Regions from separate parts of the Desulfocicer niacini genome, predicted to be linked through region 2. Evidence: riboswitches for the same ligand, from Rfam matches in the RefSeq annotation. Region 2 holds a riboswitch; each other region holds the start of a gene.
The links. Region 2 has a riboswitch for cobalamin ahead of ACYQ2M_RS15695 (ABC transporter substrate-binding protein). Riboswitches for the same ligand answer to the same signal wherever they lie in the genome.

Region 1 (7,429 bases), on a different contig from region 2:
TCACATGTTCATATATTTCCGCCAGGTAACCTTTGCGTATGGCACCGTGGATAACAAGGCCATCCACCTCTCCGCTTTCAAAAATTATGGAGGGAATCTCATGGGTTAAAATATCAATATCCAGATGAAAGGTCATATCCACGGGATTATTGCAGGGAGCATGGCCGTATATCAGGGGCCGGATCCTGGATTGAAGCTCCTGTGAAAATTGGGGAACGGATAGACCCGCCTTTTCCAGTTCATTGGCCATGGCCGAGCCGGGCCCACCCGAATTGGTCAAAATACCGATACGTGGCCCCTCAAGCCCTGGCTGAAGGGCGAGCATATTTCCATATCCGTAAAGCGCCTCAATGGAGTGAACCCGGATAACCCCTGCCTGCCGGAACATTCCCTCGTAAAGATGATCAGGTGCTGCCATGGAACCCGTATGGCTAAGTGCCGAACGTGCCCCGGCACCGGAGCCACCCACATACTGGGCCACCACGGGCTTATGGGGAGTAATCCTGCGGGCCACCTCAACAAACCGCCTGACGTCTTTGACGCTCTCGATGTAAAGTGCAATGGCCCGGGTCTGCTCGTCCTGCCCCAGGTATTCGAGGACGTCGATGATATCAATGCTGGCGCTGTTCCCCACACTGACGGCCTTGCTGAATCTGATACCCCGCTTTCCCAGATATGAGATGGTCTGGGACACGTAGGTACCGCTCTGGGAGGCCAATCCCAATGCACCTTTGGCACGGGGATAGGGGGCAATGGTGGTGTTCAGTGAAATATCGCTGTTGATGATGCCCATGCAATTGGGACCCAGAAACCGGATGCCGTACTGCTCACATATTTCGTTGAGCCTGTCCTGAAGCTTCTGGCCATCCCTGCCGGTTTCACCGAATCCTGCAGTAACGATGATGGCACTCTTTGTGCCCTTCTGTCCTAAGGCCTTCAGAATGGGAATAACCTGGCTTGCGGGAACCACCAGAAAAGCCAGATCCGGGGTTTCAGGCAAGTCTGCCACACTGGCATACGCCTTTCTCCCTAAAACCTGTTTTTCCTCTGGGTGTACGGGAAAGATCTTTCCCTTATAGCCATCCTTGATCATGCTCAAGGCCTGCATGGTGCCCATTTTCATAAAATTATTGCTTGCGCCAAAGGTGGCAATGGAAGACGGATTCATCAAATAATGCAGCGGATTGGTGGTCATTGCAATTCCTGTTCGAAGCGGTTAACAAAACTCAGATCTGACTCAATTGAGGGATATCTCTACCCGGCACGTATACCCATAAGTAATACTCTTTGTATCATTAATTTTAACAGAAGACAAAAAAAGAAGGGCTTGGTCCTAACTTCGCCCACTGGATATGCACCAAACAGTTAGCAAATAGATATTATGATAAAATCCAAAATACTCAACGGCTATTATCTGATGGGTGCTGGCCAAAGTGGGCCAACTTAGAACCAAGCCCAAAAAGACTTAAATTCTCCGAGAGCGACATTATCCGGTCGAATATGCGCATGACAGGAGGGCAGGCACCTTGATTAAAATTTATATTCCAGCCCCACAATCCACAAAAGGGGAGGTGCCAGCAATCCATCCACGTAATAATAGGTGGTATCCGCAATATTTTCAATTTCGGAAAAAAGACTGAATTTTTTAAAAAAATATTCTCCACGTATGTTTGCAATGAGATATTGCGGAGCACTTTTTGTATTGGCTTTATTAGTGTAGCACTTTGATGCGTAAAGCACATTCAAATTGAAAAACAATTTTTCAATAGGTGTCACATTAAAATTCACATCAACCCGATGGGCAGGCTTGGCTGTGAGCCACAAGCCTGTATTTTCATCTTTTGCTTCAAGATAGGTGTATGATGCGTTGATGCCCAGCCATTTCCAGGAATTACAATTTATCCCAAAATCCACCCCTTTGTAGGTCGCCTCCCCCACATTCTGATATTGTCCAATCCCTGCGTCATCACGAACATAGCTAATTTTATCTTTTAGTTGATTATAAAACAAAGTCAAATGAGAAGAAAATGATGGAGACATTTCCATGGAGAATCCCAACTCATAATTATTTGCAGTTTCCATGGTCAAATCAGGGTTGGGGATGGTCGAGGAGGTTTCATTGTATCTATGATAAAAGGAAGGGGTATTATTAACCCGGCCATAGGATGCAGAAATTTGATACCTGTCTTTTTTATAAATCAGTTTTATTTCTGGATTTACTGCATTATCAAACTCCGAGTTATAACTGCCGCGAAGCCCCATTGAAAGGGTCATCGGCAGAAATTCAAGCCCCCTGGACCAGGTGGAAAACGCTGAAAAAGAGGACTCACGTTTCCTGGAAAAATCTGATCCCACTGCCGTTCCCAGCTCACACGCACCCCCAAAATTCAAGCTGTTTTGTTCATTTAATTGAAAGGCGTAATTAATATCCTGGCCCAGTTTTCTTACTTCAATGGTCTTATCCAAGTTTTTGCTGATATCGGTATTATGCTTCTCTCCCTGGCTGAGATAGGTTTTTCCGGTCAAGGACTTAAATGAAGAAAATAGAGAAAAAATAGCAATATCCGTCTCCTTGCGGGAAAAAGGAGTGGGAAAGTCGGGTAATCCGCTCAAACCGCGTTCATCGTTCATGTAGTCGGCGGTAACAATAAAGCCCATGTCTTCCCGGGGGGAATACTCAAGTCGCCCCCCCAGTCTATGGGTCTCTTTATCATTATTCGTCTTATATCCGTCATTGGTGTTATACTCCGCCGAGATCCCCATGCCCAGTTGTCCAAGAATGCTGGTCGCGTTTGTTTTGGCGTTAAATGCTCCTTTGTTGCCCGCATGGGTCTTAACGGCCCCTTTAAATTTAGCGATCTTGCGTGTGGAAATGAGAATCACGCCGCCTGCAGCATCACTTCCGTGGGACACACCGCCCTTGCCTTTATAAATTTCAATTTTTTCAATGTGATCCAGCACCACCATATCCCAGCAAACACCGCCGTGGGTGGCTGTGGGATCGTTAAGTGGTTTCCCATTTACATAGACCTTCACCTTGGATGATCCATGTATGGAAACGGATGAATCCCCTGCCCTGACACCCGGCACTCTGTTTAATATATCGGACATGGTGTTCACGTTCATGGCTTCAATGTCCCGGGCCGTAATGATAATGGCATCAGTGCTATCCAATGCAATAGAAACAGGCACAAATTGATAAAAAAACAACACCATTACCACAGTAACCACCACACAAAGATATTTCCCCACCATGTCACCTCCCCGCCCTTCACAAAAAATTAAAAGAATTATTAAAAGAATTATAAGGACAATAAGTAAAATTTACGGAGATTGATGGTGGCGGATCAAAAAAAACAACAACACTATTGCCAGGCATTCAATCATATATGGGGAAGTGAGAAAAACCACGAAAACAGGCAAACCCCCAAATCGTAACAACAATCCGGGATTTCCCATTTTTATCCGGCGGGATTATTGCGCCATTTCTTTGTCCACGAGAAATAGCGTCATTTGTCTGGGCAGGTCTTCTGACTTTCCTTACGCTTCAGCAGCCTTCCCACCCGATGTTTTATTCGTTTTCATACCTGAAATAATTTCAGACACATCAAAAAAAACGCATAAAACCTTGGGCAGTGGCACTCCATGCCAAAAACGCTTTTCCCTGTCAACGCCATGGGAAAGAAGGATTACAGCGGCGGGCCCGTCCCCGATTTTAACGGGGTTTCCTGTTCAAAAATCCAGATAAAAACACCATGCATCCATGGTAAATATTCGGCTTAGTCATGTAAATGTTTGGGTCGAGCCTCATATTCACCTGTTGAAAGTTGCGTAACATACTAAGTCTATGTTAGCAGACCAAAACAGATAACGATGGGGCGCGGACCGAATATTTACCCTCCATGGCAGGGTAATCATTGAATTTCCTATGCTTGCAAAAGCACCCAGACGATTTCGGGAGTAACCTTAATCACTATTTTTTAAATTAGTCAATATATTTATTGTTAAGTACCCACACCCTTCAAAACAATAAAACATATCATAAATTGTTTCCCCTCGGACCTTGAAGCAGCTCCGGAAAAGTTTTTTTATCCTTGACTTTTTTGTTATTGGTTTGTAGACAAAGCATTAGTTTTCAGGTGTTTTACTCAAAAGGGAATTCCGTGAAATTCGGAAACGGGCCCGCCGCTGTAATCGAGGACGAACGCTGCAATATGTCACTGGAAAATACTTCCGGGAAGGCGCAGTCAGTAGAATGATCCGAAAGTCAGAAGACCTGCCTGGCAAACAAAAAAAACAGTTTTTGCGATATGCCGTTAAATTCATGGGCTTCATCCCATGGATAGTCTCCATTGCATGACACAGGGATTATGAAATTTTTAATCGGCAATCATTGGATCTTAAGGGGTCAATGAAACTGTTTCAGGGAAATGCCGCATGGGAGTGCTGCTATCCCCATGGGTTCCATGGATAAAAAAGGGAAATCCACGGATTGATATTCGTGGATTTTTTGTATTAATGGGAGCCATGAGCACATCATCATGTCTGAATTAATTAAGGACTGTTTTCTGGCAGCAACCATGTGTTACTTCGTCAGCCTGTTTTTCATCAGCTGCCGTTACAAGACCGGTGCTGTCCTCTTTTTGATCATGGGGTGTCTGTGTAATGCCCTCTCCCTGGTAATACGATACTACATTTCCTTCCCGCTGCTTCCCCTTTACCAGGGTTCCTATTTCATTCCCTGCATTGTTGGCCTGTTATACATCCGCCCTCTTTTATCCCGGAAAGGCCACCTGGTTCAACCATTATTGGTATCCTGTCTGGCGGCAACGGCATTATTATTTCCCAATGACTACTATCTTCCATTTTTACAGTTTAAAACGCCGTTTTCGCATCTTTTCTTTCTCTTTGGTGTAATGGGAAAAGCCCTGTTTTTAATGACCGGTGTCACTGCATTCTTGATCTTAACCGGACAAAAAGATTCAACCGACACAAAAAAAATGATCCACATTGCCATGTGGGGATTTTTTTTCTGGACATTGTCCATTTTTTCCGGTGCCATATGGTCTTATCTGGGATGGGGTTCCCCCGTGATATGGGATGATCCCATTTTGACAAGCACCATGGCGATGTGGCTCTATTATATCCTGTTTCTTCACCTTCACCTAACCCAATTGCATGGACCCAGGCCCAGGGCCATCCTGGCTCTGGCAGGAGCATTTGGCACTTTTTTCACCACCTGCCTGCCGGAACTTGGCATATTTAGATTACCGGGAGGATTCTTTTGAAAATACACCACCGCATTTGGCATTTCTGGGGCCATATTAACCTTACCCTGGTCATCATCGCTTTAATGATGGTGGACCTGTTTGCCGGATATTCCCCACTTAAACATCATCCTGAACTCTTTACTCCCATCAACGACATAGGTTTTTACCAATGGGCCGGTTCCTACGGCAGATATTATCTAAAATACACCGCCTGGCTTTTCATTCTGGTGGGTCTGCTTTCATGCCTGTCCATCAACACCTTTGTATGCACCACCCACCGCATGGTCATCTTAATCAAAAAACGCAATGCATTTCCGACAAGATTTCGATTTTTATTGCGGCTCTCCCCTCACATCATGCATTATAGCATGCTGATCATGTTTTCGGGGTATCTCATCAGTTATCTATGCACCGGAACCCATATGGGCAAAATTCTACTGCCGGGAAAATCCATCTCCATTGATTCCCCTGCCTGCACCATTACACTGCAAACGCTTTCCATATACTATTATAAGGGAAAACGCATCGCCCACATGGAAAAAAGAGCCATTGATATCAAGGCAGTGGTGACAATTAAAAATGGTCACACAGAAAAAACCGCCCTGCTTGATTTTAACCAGCCCATCTATCTTTCTCCCATCTCCATTCATTTAAAGGATTTTGCCCCCAAAACAGACGGGGGGATGAATCGGAAACAGTTTATCCATGTAATTATCAAAAATGATCCGGGGAAATATTATTATTTTATCGGCATGTTGCTTTTCACCTTGGGGTTATTTCTCTACCTCTGGGAAAAACTGATCCCTTCCAGTCGATCCTTTATAGGCCAGTCCACCAGTCAAACAACTGGTATTCAATAGCCAAACAATCCAATTCCTTCCCAGGTTCTACAGAGCCTTGGGCAGGGGAATATCGTAAATAACGCCGCTGGCACCGGTAATCCCCACAATGATTGATTTTGTCATTTTGCTTTCTCCTCTTTTTAGAGTGTACACTTTGTACATGATCGCAGATGATGGGAATAAAAAATAGGCATCTTTCACGGCGACTTTACACTTTCTGGAGTCCAAGTTTATTTTTCAGGTGTTTCTCCCCAAAAAGTGTAAACTATTTTTATGGGGATGTGAAGGATGCCTTCTTTTGCCGAAATAACGCGAAATTCACAGATAAAAATCAAACAAATGCCTAATTAATCCTCCTCTCCCCAGGCCTTTGCACTACGGCGTACCTTTTTACGAACGATTGCCCACTCATTGCCGACATTGAACATGGATTCTGGTATGGCCTTAAGCATTTTTTGATACAGGGATAAGGGAACCGTGAAGGTCAACTCATCCGTTTTTAAATATTTTCTTGCCGAAGGATCGAAACCACCGAGTACGGCTTTTTCCATTCCCTGTTCTTGATAGTGAAGCGGCCAAGACAGAATATTGGTGCACCCTGCACCAAACGGGGACATCACACTGTCCACCTCTCCCGTGGTAAACGTCGTATGGGTGAAAAGGCCGGTCAGCACTTCTGGCCGGGCAAAAAAAATGATAAACTCCGGTTTTTCATCGTCCACAAATAAAGATAATGGCTTGAAAATACAATATTTTGCCGGTGCGTTGCGGGGATTCACCTTGTCAAGAAATTTCCTCATCGATTCGGGAGAAGGCAGGTATCGTTCTCCATGAATGGGTGTCCCTTCAAACCCTGTGGTCACATAATGCTCAATGAATCTGAGGTTGGGTTTCATCATGGAGCAGTAAAAAACACCTCCGGGGCATCCGTAATTTTCTGAGGATATATAGGCGGCGCAGTGTTTTTTTCTGGCCAGCCAGATATTACCGATAACGCAGGAAAAAGTCTTAAAAACGGCCTGCATATCCACCTTCCCCTGATCTTCCAGTTCACGCGAGATGGGGACTCCAGATTTAGGGCCAAAGGATTTTTCTGGTTTGATGTCATCGTAATATACACCAAAAGGTTCTTCGTCCAAACCCAAATGATCCAGAAATACTTTTGTATCTTCAAGCATTGATTTAAAATTCATTTTGCCTCCTTTATGTTGTGCATACAACTATCAGGTCATTTTTTTATACCTGCCTGTTAAACCCCATTATTCAGGTTTGATATGATGTGTAGCAGGACGGACTGGCAGGCCGCTGCATTCCCGC
Region 2 (7,429 bases):
AAACTCCGGCTGGGCCGCGGAAAAGCTCACCTCCATGGTGGTCATGCCCTGGACCTCTTCCTTCCAGCTCTCTAAGGGCTGCATGGTCATCATGGCCTGAATCACCGGCACATTGAGCCTTGAATACAAGGTTTTACAGGAGGAATCGGTGAGAGTCAGGGAAAACATCATGGGGTTAAGCAGTACGTCAATGACAGGTTTGCCCTGTTTCATGAAAAAGGTTTCAGCAGCGTATTCCGCGCCCCGGTTACCCCTGGATTTATCTCTGTACCGCAGATGAAACACCGGTATAACATTGGCGCCCAGTTTTTCCGCTGATCGAATCATGGCATCAATATAGGCCAGGTTATTGTTGAGCCAGTAGGATTGGTTAAACCATATGCCCACGGTGATCCGGCCCGGAATGATTCTCTTTGCCATGTATTCCAACGGGTCGGGAATGCCTTTGATCTCCGGGTGGTAAAGCCCCTCATGGGGAAGGGCTTGGGGGGGCTGGGACCTGTCCTTAAACTCGAAAAACGTGGCCTCAAGATAAGATAAAAGATTGGTAAAATTGATCATGCCCCCGTGATTGAGATATTGGTGGACCCTGTCCCACACCGGTGTTCCAAAATGGGTGGACAAGATCTGGGCCGCCTCAATGGCATCTTCATCACCGCCCGTGGGCTGGATGTGAACCCAGGGCAATTTTTCACCCCTGTCTTTCATTTCATCCAGTCGATCAGATAGAACATCGAACGCCGGACAGGATTCCCGGCCGCCATGAAGGCCAATGATCACCACATCCGATGCAAGGCAATGGTCCACGAACAAGGCAACCTGCTTTTCATCAAACAGCTGGGTCTGGGTTTTAGCATGCACCTTTATGGCGCCGCCCTCTTTTGTAAATTGGGCCACACCAAGGCTTAAGGATGGGATCTCCATGGCAGCAGCGGAATAGTAGGCCAATGTAAACTCTTTGTTCATCACATTACTTCCTTTGTTCCGGTTTCATTGTCTGCCTGGGTGGCGGGCTCAAAAAATGCCAGGGTTCGATATAACACGCAGGCCAGGGGATCTTCGCCACTTGAATTATAGTACAATCTACTGGGACAATCTCCGGGACACGTGCCTTTAAATCCACAGGAACGACAATGATCTTCAACGTTATTTCGCAATTTATATGATTCAAGGGCAAGACGGCTCGTTTCCAAAGAAGGATAAATGCTTTCCCATCCATTTTTCTCCATCAAAGAGCCCACGTAAAAATCAGGATCAAATGCGGTTTGCGAACAGGGATAAAGATCTCCTTTAGGGGTCACGGCAAGGCTTTGTCCATGGGCCGCATGACAGAAAGCGGATGCCTTTTTCCCAACATACCGACAGACCTTGATTTTCTCCTTCTCCCGGATAACAATTGGACGTTGTCGCCCCGCATTTACCAGAGAAAGGGCCTGTTTCACCTTTTTTATACCGATTTCCAACTGCAGGGGAGAAGCGGGTTCAACACCTGTACTCTTTGCCTTTCCTTTTTGCACCAGCAAATCGAAACCAACGCCCCCGGCCATGGAAAAGCCGGCAAGGGCCAAAACCACCCGGTGTAACAGATGGGCATTGACGGAAGACACGACGCAGGTCACACTAAACGGCACTTTTTTCTGTTCCAGACATCCCAGGGCATTGAATGTCTCAGAAGCACCGCCTCTGCAGAGATCCTGCATACCCGGATCACCGTCAAGGCTGATACCAAGATTTATATTATGTGCCTTTATAAAATCCACCCCATTATCGTCCAGAAGGATGGCATTGGTTTGCATGGCAATGGGGGCATCCGGCGATATCCTTCTAATTTTACCCACCGTGTATTCAAGCTGTCTGGGGGCAAGCAGGGGTTCTCCACCGGAGATCTGTATGCTGCAATTTTTCTTATGTGCCGCAAATAGTTCAAGTGCCTGATCAATGGTATCAAACGACATGTCAGACCCGTCATCATGGGAAATGGATTTTCTATGTCCCCCGAGATAACAATAACGGCAGGACAGATTACAGCGGTCCGTCAGCATAAGAATCAAATAGGAGAGGGGGTTTTTCATGACATTTCGGCCATTTTCCGATCTATCAAACCGACAAGAGCAGATTCGGTACTCGCTGTCATATCCATGGAAATTTCCGGCCGCATTATCCCGTTGCTTGGGGTTCCATTCAAACGAAATACGGGTTTGCCCAGTTGTTTAGCCGAATCAATCAAGGTTAAATTCCCCCTGTTCAAATCTGCGGCCTCAAAACCGGCATCCACCACGGCGTCGCACTCTTGAAGTGCACTGAGTGCCGATTTGATACTGTGATCAGATACGGGTTGCAAAGTGTTTTCGATAAGGGGATTAATGTTCAATGATTTTGCCACATGGTAATCCACGTCATTTTTAAACAGCACCCCTGTTTTAACCCGATATCCCTTTTTAGACAGCAGGCGATACAAAACAGAAGCACTGCCCATGCCGCCAATGACGAAAACAGCGCCTTTTTCCATGCTCCCCCGGAATTCTATATTTCCCAACAGGCGGCTGAAACCGGCATCGCCAAAATCATAAAGATCGGAAACCGTGTCCTCCAAAAGCACATCTTCAGGGGGACCAAACCGGGCGATGGTGTTGTTTTGAATCAAAGCCACCCGGTCCGATACCCTGGAGGCCACTTCAATATCATGCAGTGATGCCACCACACAGATCCCTTTTTTACGACACATATCCTTAAGAATGGACATGATCTCCATGCGATGTTTTAAATCCAGGTGCATGGTGGGCTCGTCCAGCAGGATAATCTCGGGCTCCTGGGCCAATGCCCTTGCGATGAGAATTTTTTGGCGCTCACCATCACTTAAGGTTGACATATCCCTTAGTATGAGATCCTGGGCCCGGACCATGGACAGAGCATCCATCACCACCCGGTCATCCTCTGTATCAAGCCGACCGGTCCAACGGGTATGAGGATATCGCCCCATGGCAACAAAATCGTAGGCCTGGAACAAGGGGGGGACGGCTTTATGGGTCAGCACAACCGACATCACCTTTGCAAGTTCCGGAGCCGGTATGGTATCAAGGGATTTGCCCATGACCAACACACGCCCTTTGCGTATGGATAACAGACGTGACAAGGTCCTTAACAGTGTACTTTTTCCCACCCCGTTGGGCCCCAGAAGGGATACGAATTCGCCACTATAAAAATCCAGATTCACCGATTCAAGAACCGTTTTTCCAGGATATCCTACGGACAAATTTTCAGTTTTTAACACCGATTTGGATTTCATCATAACACCACCTTTCGTTTCATTAGCAAGCTGATAACAATGGGGGCACCAAAAAAGGCAGTGATCGCTGAAATGGGCAGTTCCACAGGAGAAAAAATCATCCGCGCAATAAAATCGCACAAACTGGTAACCACCGCCCCCACCAGAAGGCAACCCGGCACAAGAATTTTGTTATCCGAGGTGCCAAATGCCAGGCGCACCATGTGCGGTACAGCAAGCCCCACAAATGCCACGGGTCCGGCCATGGCTGTAATCATGCCGGCCAGGGCACATGAAGACAGAAGAATCAAAAGTCGGAATACCTTGATATTCACCCCCATGGATGCTGCATAATCCTCTCCCAGGAGAAAAGCGTTCAGGGGTTTGGACAGGGCATACACCAGAACACAAATTAATCCGCCTCCCAGAATCAATATCTCAATTTCACTCCACCTGAATCCGGAAAAGCTGCCCAGCTGCCACAACACAAACCCTTTGATTTTTTCTTTTTCCGCAAAGGCCACCAGTATGGAAGTGACAGCGTGGCACAAATACCCCATCATCAAGCCCACGATCAGCAGGGTAACGGCATTTTTCACCCGCCCGGCAATGCTGATGACCACCAACATCACTCCATAGGCCCCGACAAAGGCGGCCAGGGTGGCCATAAATGGATTTAACGCCGTCATTCCAAGTGTCAGAGATGTCAACATAACAAAGGAAACCGTGAGTGTTGCCCCGGATGAAATCCCCAAGATAAACGGCCCCACAATTGGATTTCGGAAATAAACCTGGAGCAAAAGCCCTGCAATGGCGAGATATCCACCCCCAAGGGCTGCGGAAATGGCCCGGGGTAATCTGATTTTCCATATAATGAACCCGTTGACGCTTTCAATATCGTGGCTGGCAAGAATGGTCCATAGTTCTGAAAATCGGATATCCACGGAGCCCTTCATGATATTAGCTGCCAGAATCAAGAGCAAAACCAGTCCGAAAAAAATATAACTGATCGTCCGCCGCCGCCACATAAGTTGACGATGGATTGTATAATCAGTGGATGGAGCAAGCGCGGATGAAGTAATCGGAGTAGTCATATAGCATTCCTTTTTTGTGTGTCTATTTGGAATAGGCAATCGGATCATTCTCAGGTAACAGCCTGAAATATTGAATCTTGTATCCAGGATAGCTTTCCGGATGAAGGATAGCCGCAATATCGATTAATATCTCATCCAGTTTATCACCGGAGTGTTTATAGTGGGGTAACGGAGAGTAGACCCGCCCGGTTTTTAGCGGCTTAATATTGGCCAGCAGCGGATTGGCCCTGGCAAGAGACGCCTTTGATGTGGCACCGCTGTCCGGTGTGCGATAGGTAAAAAAGATATCCGCATCCTGACCTGAATACAAAAAACGCTCAAGGGAAATTTCAATACAGGATTTACCAAATACATCCTCAAACTGGTAATCGCTTAATGCCAACTCCACAAGCTGTCCCACCCATGCGTTTCCCGGTTCCACAAGCACTCTTTTCTCGTAAATATCCCCCCACATTACCTTGGGTTTAACCCCGGCATTGGCCGTATCCATACGGATCTGATCCAATGCCCCTGAAACCTTATTAAAATAAGCATCCGCCTCCTTTTCCTTATTGAAGAACGGAGCCAGGAATCGAACAAACTTCATCCTGGCAGATAAACACATGGCCGTTGGTGTGGTGGTAACGGCAACCGGCACCTTCATCTCCGCCATCATCGGGATAATGGACATGTCCCATGTCAGCACCAGTTCCGGGTTAAGCTTTCGTAGTCGTTCGAAATCAAGGGCATTATAATCCCCCAGATAGGTAATCTTGTTGTCCTCCATACCCTGCACCACTTCGGGAATCGTCCAGTCTTCTTTTTTGATCAAAACCCCCACCAGACTATCCTCAAGCACGCCCAAAGCCTTTAAAATGGCAATATCAAAGGCCCCATAGGCAACAACCCTTTTGACAGGTGTTCTAACAAGTTCAGCTGAATCAACGCCATCGGGCACCGGCATACCCCGTGGTACAAGCGTCATCTGTCTTCCGGCACCATCCCTCACTCTACTAATGCCATTATCAAACCGGGTTATGGAGAAACTACCGATACTCATAAAACCGGCATCTTCATTTTTTTTGAGTTTACTTTCAGAGGTTATATCCTGCGAGCACCCACAAAATAGTGTAAGTAAAAAACAACATAAAAAAACAAAAAGAGCCTTTTTCATTTTACCTCCATATTTGTATCTTCAGCAGTTGTGCCAAAACGCATTGAAATCAGTAACATACCTTTGTTAATATTTGCCAGTCACTCCATTGATGCTTATTTAAAGAGGCCCAAAACAAAAAAAGCCCTGAATCGTTTATAAAAAACGATCCAAGGCTGTCCCTTTTTCTATCCTCAGAATCAAACAGGTGCCGGCATTGCCGTACGCAGCATCCCTATGGTTGTCCAGGTAGGTCTTCTGACTCTTGGATCAATCTACTGACTGCGCCTTCCCGTCCATCATATGGACAGTGACATTATGCAGTGTTCGTCCCCAATCACAGCGGCGGGCCCGTTCCGGATTTAAACCGGATTCCCTATTATGCAGCTTCCTGCACCTGATCAGTGATAGTTAATAGTTTGTAAAATCTTAAATGTCAATCATAAAAACTGGACAAATGCCTGCTCCGTCATATCCTCCAAAAAAATTCTGGTAAGGAACAGGTCGTAAAAAAACTTGCCCTTTTCAGAATCCATAACTGTTGAAAATTTGACGTTAATATTTGCTTGACATTAACTCACAACATTGAGCATTTTGGGCTTGGTCACAACATGGGCCACATAGGGATGGGGTCAGGTCATGACCAAGCCCAGGATTTTGAATGCGTAACATCATGGCCCAGCAGAAAGTCTAACTCATTTAAGCCGCAAAGGAATCAAACGTATTTTGGATACAAAAACAAAACTAAACCCGATATCAAAACAGCCATGGGAGCACTTGCAACAAGAAGCCATCAAACTTGGGGCAAGTGCCTGCACCGCCATATCCTCCAAAGAAATTCTGGTAAAAGAAAATCTGGCGAAGCTGTGTAACGGAGAGTATACCTGCCCGAATTATGGTCGCTCCTCAAGCTGCCCTCCCCATGTGGAAGGCCCTGCAGAATTCAGAGAATGGCAGAGCCAAAGTCAATATTCCATTGTCGTAAAAATAGAATTACCCACGTCGATCATGTTTTCCGATGAACGAAAAGGAGTAATGCGATTGCTTCACCAAATAGTCGCAGCTGTGGAGCAGAAAGCCAGAGCGACAGGTTTTAAAAAATCAAAAGCATTTGCAGGGGGATCATGTAAAGATTTATTTTGTGAGGACCAGGAAAGCTGCTGTGTAGTGACAGAAAACAAACCCTGCCGTCACATGGAATCGGCTCGACCATCCATGTCGGGCTTTGGCATCGATGTCACCCAATTAATGCTGTCTTCCGGATGGTCGGGCCAAAAAGCGGAAAAATCAAAATTGCCGTATAAAAATGACAACAGCTGGGTGGCGGGTCTGATCCTTCTGATCGGTTGAACCGGCTGACCTGAAATGAATCTTAAACCCGTAGGTTTTGTTAAAAGTCCCCTTAAAACGCAAAGCTTAGGGGCTACAAAAGACAATCTCACGCTTAAAGCTTCAATGGAAGAACTTAAAAAACAGCAAAAGTAAATTGAGACAACCCTGAATGATATCCTGATATTTGAGCCATGGCACCAACTGCTCAAAGGAATAGAGGCGTTTTCACATATTGATATTGAAGTAATTTATCATGGCCTCACTTTAACTCAAATACTAAAAGATGACGAGAAGTTGATCACAATATAATGGACATACAAATGGCTAAACATTCGGGTCGGCAATGTAAATATCTGGCCAATTCCCCATGCACGGCCCCACCCAGGATCGTTAATCAATACAGGAGCCTGTTATGAAATTTGACATTCCCTATATCCCGGACAAGGCATACGCCCTTTTTATACGGCGTCACAGGGATCGGATCGATTCGGTTTACTTTGGACTCCACCAGGGGCATGTGCTCGATTCAAGGATCAGGTTCAAGCAGGTTGCCACGGAAAGGCTTGCCGAACAGCTCAATGGGCTTTTGGTTCCCCATCTCTACTG
Region 3 (7,429 bases), on a different contig from region 2:
ATTTTGTTGATGCCTTTTCGGGAAAACGATAACTTGAAAACGGCTGCGCCCCTTATCATAGATGTTTCATTTCCCACCATCTTTCCCTGATATTATGATTTTTTCTTATAATAGCCTTTGATGTGCCGGTATTCAGGCAGATTCTGCCTGAACGGTATCATCGAAGAAAAGGGAGTTTTTCATGAATGAAGTATCTATTTCAAAATTTGGAAGTCCGGTTGAAAGGGTGAACAAAGCCCTTGATGCCCTTACCAACGGCAAAGGTGTTCTGCTTGTGGATGATGAAGACCGGGAAAATGAAGGAGATCTGATCTTTCCTGCCCAAGCTATCACCGAGGCACAGATGGCCATTCTCATCCGGGAGTGCAGCGGTATTGTCTGTCTTTGCCTGCCCCCGGAAAAGGTGGAACAGCTGGGCCTGCCCCAGATGGTAAGCACCAACACATCTGTTTACCAGACCGCGTTCACCATCTCCATTGAAGCGGCAAGCGGTGTTACAACGGGAGTTTCTGCGGCGGATCGTGCCACCACCATCCGGTGTGCGGCAGCACCCGATGCCACCCGTGCAGACATTCACAGCCCGGGCCATGTATTTCCCCTGCGAGCTGCGGCCAACGGCGTGTTTGAGCGAAGGGGGCACACAGAAGGAACCGTGGATCTCATGCGCCTTGCAGGGTTGTATCCGGCAGGCGTACTGTGCGAACTGACCAACACCGACGGCACCATGGCAAAGCTGCCCCAAATTATTGACTTTGCCGAGGCCCATGATTTTCCTGTACTGAGCATTGAAGACATTGTTGCCTACAGGTCCCAGGAGCAGACCATGAGTACCTGATCGAATAACACATGGGCAAGTTATCAAGACAGCTCCCATGCCGGAAACAAAAATATCGTTCCATTTTTTACTAAAACAACACAAAAATCAGGCCGAAGGGTGCGAATGGGGGCAGATCACGATGATCTCAAAAAAACGTGGCCTGTCCCCCATATTTCACTGTTTCTTAAACATCAGGAGATACATACTAAAAAACACAGCACTGGTATGGCGGGTTTTTCCCCAGGTACGCCATGACACCACATACCAATTTTAAGACCCGCCCACTTCCACACACACAGAACTCATATGAGGTACGGTTAAAAAAATTCAAGATGCACATTATGCGATATTGGATCGGATAACATCGGACGGACAAGTCGATAAGAAACCCCCTTGAACATCAAGAGGTCTGTGTCAAAGAATGCTTTACTGCGGCAATCAATAACCCTTTAACATGCTTACCGGATTGTTTTCTGATACCTGCTTCGGTATTTTCTATTAATTGAAATCCATGCCGATTCAGACATTTTTTAATATAGGCTTGGGAATGAGCATAACGGCCACTGGGAAAAAGCTGATACTCCAGACTATTATCCTCCAGCAGTTCCACTGAAAATGCAAGAATTCCATCATCAACAAGGCATAAAGATGCGGAGTTAATGATGGCATCCAGAGTACCGAAATATACAAAGACATCAGAACTGTAAATCAGATCAAATTTCCGGGGAAAATTCCACTCCTGAAGTATGTCAAAAATTTCCAGCCGACTGTAAATTTTCTTTTCAGCTGCCTTTTCAAGCATTTTGGACGACACATCAACGCCTGTAATGGTTTTTGCAAAGGGTTTATAGAGCCCAGCGCCCAGCCCGGTACCGCAGCCAAGATCCAGAATATTCATTTTTTCAGTCAAATGCGGCTGCACAAGCTCAAAGAGACGTTCAGGGGTTTTGTATTCAAGATCCTTCACCAGAATCTTCTCAAAATTTTCGGCACACCTATCAAAGATACTGCGCACATGCTCCACGGGAGCTGCATCCGGTGCTTTTGAAAGGCCCATGCTTTGACGCATGAATATTGCCGCCTTATTATCCGGCTGAATTTCAAGCACCTTGTTGTAATGTTTCTCCGCCTCCCTGAATCGTTCTTGTTTTTGAAGAGAAATGCCGAGGTTCAAGTGGGCTGAAGCATAATGGGGCTGTATCTCAATGGCCTTTTTATATGAATTTAATGCGTCCCCAATGAGATTCGACTCATCCTGGGCCACGCCAAGGTTGTTCCAGGCCTCTGCCATCTCAGGGGCAAACATCACAGCCTTGCGAAAACAGGAAATGGCACCATCCGGCTGCCCGGTTTCCCGGTATGCCACCCCCAAATTATTCCATGCTTCGCCAATGTCAGGCTGTTCATTGAGCATAATTTTATATATTGGTACGGCTGCCCTGTGATCATTTGCAATCTGTTTCATCCTGCCCAGATTATAACATGCGGATAAATGGGGAGGTGTAAGCCGTACTGCCTGTTCAAATATTTTTTCCGCCCTATCCACCTGATTCCGATCAAGAAACAAGGTTCCAAGTGCATTCAGCGCCCGCCCCCAGTCCGGCCTTTTTTTCAATACTTTCCGATAGCCTTTTTCTGCCTGTGCAAACCTGCCTTGCCTGTGGGCTGACGACGCTTTCTTGAAAATATATTCGAGATCTTCTTTGGTGCGCTTGTCCAGCATTGAGTATTTTTTGGGGTTACGGGGCATCACATGTTCATTTATCATTTCAGTTCCACATCAGTTGAAAATTAATGGGCTTGCTCATAACCTCCTCCATATCACGAAATCATTATTCAAACAAACCGGAACCGGCAACACAGAGCCATACCCCAAAAATATTTTTTCCCCTTGACATTCTTATTTTTACTTTGTAATTTGCAAATCAGTTTTATCAGGTGCTGTTGCTCAATAGGGAATCCCGTGAAAATCGGGAGCGGGCCCACCGCTGTAATCGGGGACGAACGCTGCATTAATGTCACTGGATATTAATTCCGGGAAGACGCAGTCAATAGAATGATCCGAAAGTCAGAAGACCTGCCTGGTGAAGATAAAGACAATCCGGCACTGGAAGATATCAAACACAAAAATCTTCCGTCGGTACAGTTGTAGTGAAAATAATTCGGATAGCGTATTGATGCATGATCAAGATCTATCCATGACGTATCAGTAAATCACAGACTGTATTAAAAAATTGTCTCAGGGTGAGTGCTGCATGGGAATGCAGATACCCGAATATCCCATGGATAAAAAAGGGAAATCCACGGATTGAGAATTGGAATCTGTGGATTTTTTGTATTTATGGGATCTTGTTTATATGGCACACCGTAAAAAACATCTTGCATGTGAAAAATCGGCTTACCCAAACAGTATGCGCCTTTTCCGTAAAGATCGGATCAAGGGGGCCATCACGGCTGCCCGCCACCAATGCATACATGATCTTTTCTGTTCCTGCCCACGGTTTCTTTCCTGCCTCCATAATATTTCAGTCCAACATCCACACAGATCAGACACAATCCGTTGTAAAGATATTCAAAACATCAACGTATATACGATTTCCAAAAGGCACCGGGATCGCGTTGCGGGCGCGTTTGTCAAAAAGCTAACAGATGCGATCCCTTTCCAAAAAATGGCTGACGCCATGAAATTCATTGGTTCAGTCGGGTTGATAAGGGATCTGGTTACAAATCAAATATCCCGGTGCCTTTTGGATCACTTTCATTTTTTCCTCTTTCCTTCAGGTGACAACAGGGACATCGGATTTAGTGACATGGGTCCGATGCCTTCCCTGATATCACATAAAACGGCGAAGAACGGAATACCGGCCGTTCGGACCATAGCTTTTGGCACACTGTTTTGGAAAATTATCATTTTTTTTAAACAATATGACCGGAAGTGCCGTTGTTTTCTCCTCGATGTAGCTGATGACTGCGTTTCTGGGGCATTGGAATTTGATTCCAATGCCCCCATCAGCATTTTTAACCCTTTCAATCCAAAGATCAAACGTCCATGTACTCCGTGACATACAAATCAAGGCTAAGGTTAAATCCAGACCGGGGAACATAAAAGCCGGAGAGCATAACAGAGGTCTCTCCAAAAGGGCTTGCATGAATCCGTCAGCATGGGTATAAAGAAACCCATGACATTTTCCCCGGGGAAAGAGTTGCCCGGAGTTTAAATTTAGCCCCGCATTCTTATCCTTCCTGACAAATGGGCAGATGAATAACAAAAACACACAGAACCATACAGACAGGACACATTAATGATTTTATTACTACAACGGACCATTTCCATAAGCATTCTACTTGTGCTGCTGTCCACATCCACGGCTTTCAGCTCCCAAACAGCTGAATCCGTCAAAAAGAAAGTGGACAATTCCATTGTCACCCGTCAGAACACGCAGAAAAAACAAGATCAATGGGAAAAAGAGAAGGCGGGCCTGCTCATCACCTATGAGCAACTCAAAGAGCAGAACGTCCTGTTAAAGGAAACCCATAAGGCACTCACCAAGGAAGAAAACGCTCACAACACGCTTCTGGAAAATCTAAAATCAGAAAAAAACGCCCATGAAAAAATTCAAAGGGAAATGCTTCCCTTTTTACAGGAGGTACAGAGCTCCCTCAATGCATTGGTCTCCAATGATCCCCCATTCCTCAGCGAAGAGCGGAAAAACCGCCTGCAGAAGCTTGCCGCCATCATGGAAGATATTGAAATCTCCATAGCCGAAAAATACCGTAAAGTGATGGAGACCCTTTTCGTGGAAGCCGAATACGGTAACACCATTGAGGTAACCCAGGACAAAATTTCACTCTCCGGCAATGAGGTACTTGCAGATATTTTTCGACTTGGCAGAATATCGCTGTTTGCCCTTACCCTGGACCATAAAACAGCCGGAGTATTCAATGTAGCAGAAAACCAATGGACACCCCTTGCTGCGGAATATCTTTCGCCTGTTATTGCCGCCGTGGAAATGGGCAGCAAGCGACGCACAGTGGAAATAATTTCCCTTCCCATCGGGCAACTTGCCAGATGAACAAACAAATGATACTGCACGCTGTGAGTTCCGGGTAATACATCCGTTTATTTTTTCAGTTGTAGTTGGTCGTTTAAAAGAAAGAGTAGGCCATCCTAACATTCTTTCATGCTTCGTTGTGGGCAGAGCGAGATCAGAATATAATCTGCCCGTGGCAGTTATTAAGGAGTAAAAAATGAAAACCTTGAACCTATTTTGCAGCCGAATATTGATGGTTGCCCTTGTGATATACTGCTGCACCAGCACTCCGGCCATATCCCAGGACATGCGTCAGACCCATATGACCCTGATTCAGCAAAAAAACGCCCTACAGGAACAGGCAGCCTTGGAATTAAAAAAGGCTAAGCAGGAAGCCTTAAAAAAGAAAGCAGACATCACCAAGGACCGCGAAAGCTTACTGGCCGCCATTGAGGACATCAAGGTGCAAAACCAGACCCTGGAACAGGACAACGCCGCCATCAGAATACGCATAGAAGAAACCATGACGGCCGCAGATAAGATCAAAGACTCCCTCATCGAAACCCAAGCAGTTAACCGGGAATTATCCGGATTTATCAGAAGTAACGCCAAGGATCTTGAAAGCATGCTCATCCAGAGCATCCAGAGTGCCCTTGACCCGGACCGTCATCTATTTCTTTCTCCCCTGATCAACCAGGAAAAATTCCCATCCATGGAAGACATCCGCCGCATGGTATCTCTATTGTTTAATGAAATACAATCTTCAGGAGAGGTAAAGCTGACCAAAGGTATTATTGTGGACCGTCAGGGCAAAGAAAGGGAGGCCACGCTTTTAATCATCGGCAATTTCACCGGCATGTACAGCCTGGACGATGAAACCGGATTTCTCATTTACTCGGATGAAAGCCGTCGGTTTTTTGCTCTTTCCAGACTGCCTGATGCCTGGATGGCCCGCAATATCAAAGATTACATGGACAAAACAACAGGCGATGTTGTCATGGATATCTCCAAGGGCGGAGCACTCCGGCAACTCACCCACCAACTAAACCTGTGGGAACAAATTCCCAAGGGAGGCCCCATCGTGTGGCCCCTTGTGGCTATTCTGGCGCTGGCCCTCATCATCCTAATGGAACGGGTCTTTTTTCTACTGAGCAAACGGATGAATGCCGATACCTTCATGCTAAAGATACAGCGCCTGGTGGATACAAATCAATGGGAGGAGTGCCGTGCGCTGCTGGAATCCAAACGCAAAAAACTGATCCCCAAAGTATTGCTGACAGCACTGGAATTTAAAGACCGGGAACGGGTGGACATGGAAAATGCGCTGCAGGAGGCCATATTAAACGAAATTCCCCGCATTGAACGTTTTCTTTCCACTTTGGGAATGCTGGCGGCCATCGCACCCCTTCTGGGGCTTTTGGGCACCGTCACAGGCATGATCAACACCTTCCATGTGATAACCTATTACGGTACCGGTGATCCAAGAATGATGTCTGGAGGTATTTCAGAAGCATTGGTGACAACCATGCTGGGCCTTTCCGTGGCCATCCCCATCATGTTTTTCCACACCCTTTTAAACCGGCGGGTGGAAATGGAAATCGGTAAAATGGAAGAGAAGTCTGTATCCTTTGTTAATATGGTTTTTAAATCCCGAAACACCTGCAGGGAATAAACGTCGTGGACCAATTTCTATTTCACATGGAAAGTTATATCCGCTCCGGCGGCGAGGTGATGTATCCCATTCTCCTGGTATCTTTTATCATGTGGATGCTCATCATCAACCGGGTCTATGTGATGCGCAAACTGTTCATCAAAAATATTCCCCGCATTGAAGCCGGACAATTAATACAAAAAAACCAGATGCCCCATAAAAAGTACCAGGGAGCTAACTCTCTCCTGGTCCGGGAATTTCTAAGTCAAAGAACCGGAGACCGTGATCTGGACGGATTTATCCTTGATGAAACCGTTCTTCGGCTGACATCGGAAATGGATCGCCATCTTGCCCTTATTGGTGTCTTATCCGGTGTGGCCCCTCTTCTGGGACTGCTTGGCACCGTGGTGGGCATGATGGCCACCTTTGACGTAATCACAGTCTTTGGTACGGGCAATGCAAAGGCCATGGCTGGTGGCATCTCCGTGGCCCTTATCACCACCCAGACGGGCCTTCTGGTCTCCATCCCCGGATTATACATGAGCGGCTTTCTCAAACGGCGGGCCAATAACCTGAAACACCGCATCTCAGCCACAGGCATGTACCTGAGACGCTTTTTGTAAGGAAATAACCCATGCTGAACATCACAGCGGCCCGACGGGGCAAAAAAGGCAATCTGGAACTCAACATTGCCCCGCTTATTGACATGGTTTTTATTTTATTAATCTTCTTTCTGGTGACCACCAGTTTTGTCAAAGAGACCGGGGTGGACATATCCCGCCCGGCAGCCAGCACCGCTGTCAGTAAAACCGGCACCACCATCCTCATCGGCGTTACAAAAGACAATACCGTACACATGGACAAACGAGAAATTGACCCCAGGGCCGTTCGGGCCAATGTGGAACGAGCCCTGGCTGAAAACCCGGAGGC

Region 1: linked by a shared signal. The riboswitch ahead of ACYQ2M_RS16715 (TonB-dependent receptor plug domain-containing protein) and the one ahead of ACYQ2M_RS15695 (ABC transporter substrate-binding protein) in region 2 are both predicted to bind cobalamin.
Region 3: linked by a shared signal. The riboswitch ahead of ACYQ2M_RS22435 (hypothetical protein) and the one ahead of ACYQ2M_RS15695 (ABC transporter substrate-binding protein) in region 2 are both predicted to bind cobalamin.

The regions. Positions count from the first base shown of each region.
Region 1 is NZ_BAAHYK010000032.1:2,614-10,042, forward strand. It holds gene ACYQ2M_RS16710 (acetate--CoA ligase family protein) at 1-1,195, opposite strand, end outside; gene ACYQ2M_RS16715 (TonB-dependent receptor plug domain-containing protein) at 1,531-3,255, opposite strand; cobalamin riboswitch at 3,504-3,759, opposite strand; cobalamin riboswitch at 4,121-4,298, shown strand; gene ccsA (cytochrome c biogenesis protein CcsA) at 4,542-5,288, shown strand; gene ACYQ2M_RS16725 (hypothetical protein) at 5,285-6,130, shown strand; gene ACYQ2M_RS16730 (DUF169 domain-containing protein) at 6,460-7,305, opposite strand.
Region 2 is NZ_BAAHYK010000028.1:56,193-63,621, reverse strand. It holds gene cobN (cobaltochelatase subunit CobN) at 1-966, opposite strand, end outside; gene ACYQ2M_RS15710 (radical SAM protein) at 966-2,072, opposite strand; gene ACYQ2M_RS15705 (ABC transporter ATP-binding protein) at 2,069-3,289, opposite strand; gene ACYQ2M_RS15700 (FecCD family ABC transporter permease) at 3,286-4,359, opposite strand; gene ACYQ2M_RS15695 (ABC transporter substrate-binding protein) at 4,382-5,323, opposite strand; cobalamin riboswitch at 5,723-5,907, opposite strand; gene ACYQ2M_RS15690 (DUF2284 domain-containing protein) at 6,218-6,841, shown strand; gene ACYQ2M_RS15685 (hypothetical protein) at 7,236-7,429, shown strand, end outside.
Region 3 is NZ_BAAHYK010000063.1:9,970-17,398, forward strand. It holds gene ribB (3,4-dihydroxy-2-butanone-4-phosphate synthase) at 182-835, shown strand; gene ACYQ2M_RS22430 (tetratricopeptide repeat protein) at 1,218-2,585, opposite strand; cobalamin riboswitch at 2,737-2,916, shown strand; gene ACYQ2M_RS22435 (hypothetical protein) at 3,133-3,879, shown strand; gene ACYQ2M_RS22440 (DUF3450 domain-containing protein) at 4,120-4,890, shown strand; gene ACYQ2M_RS22445 (DUF3450 family protein) at 5,066-6,520, shown strand; gene ACYQ2M_RS22450 (MotA/TolQ/ExbB proton channel family protein) at 6,547-7,122, shown strand; gene ACYQ2M_RS22455 (ExbD/TolR family protein) at 7,134-7,429, shown strand, end outside.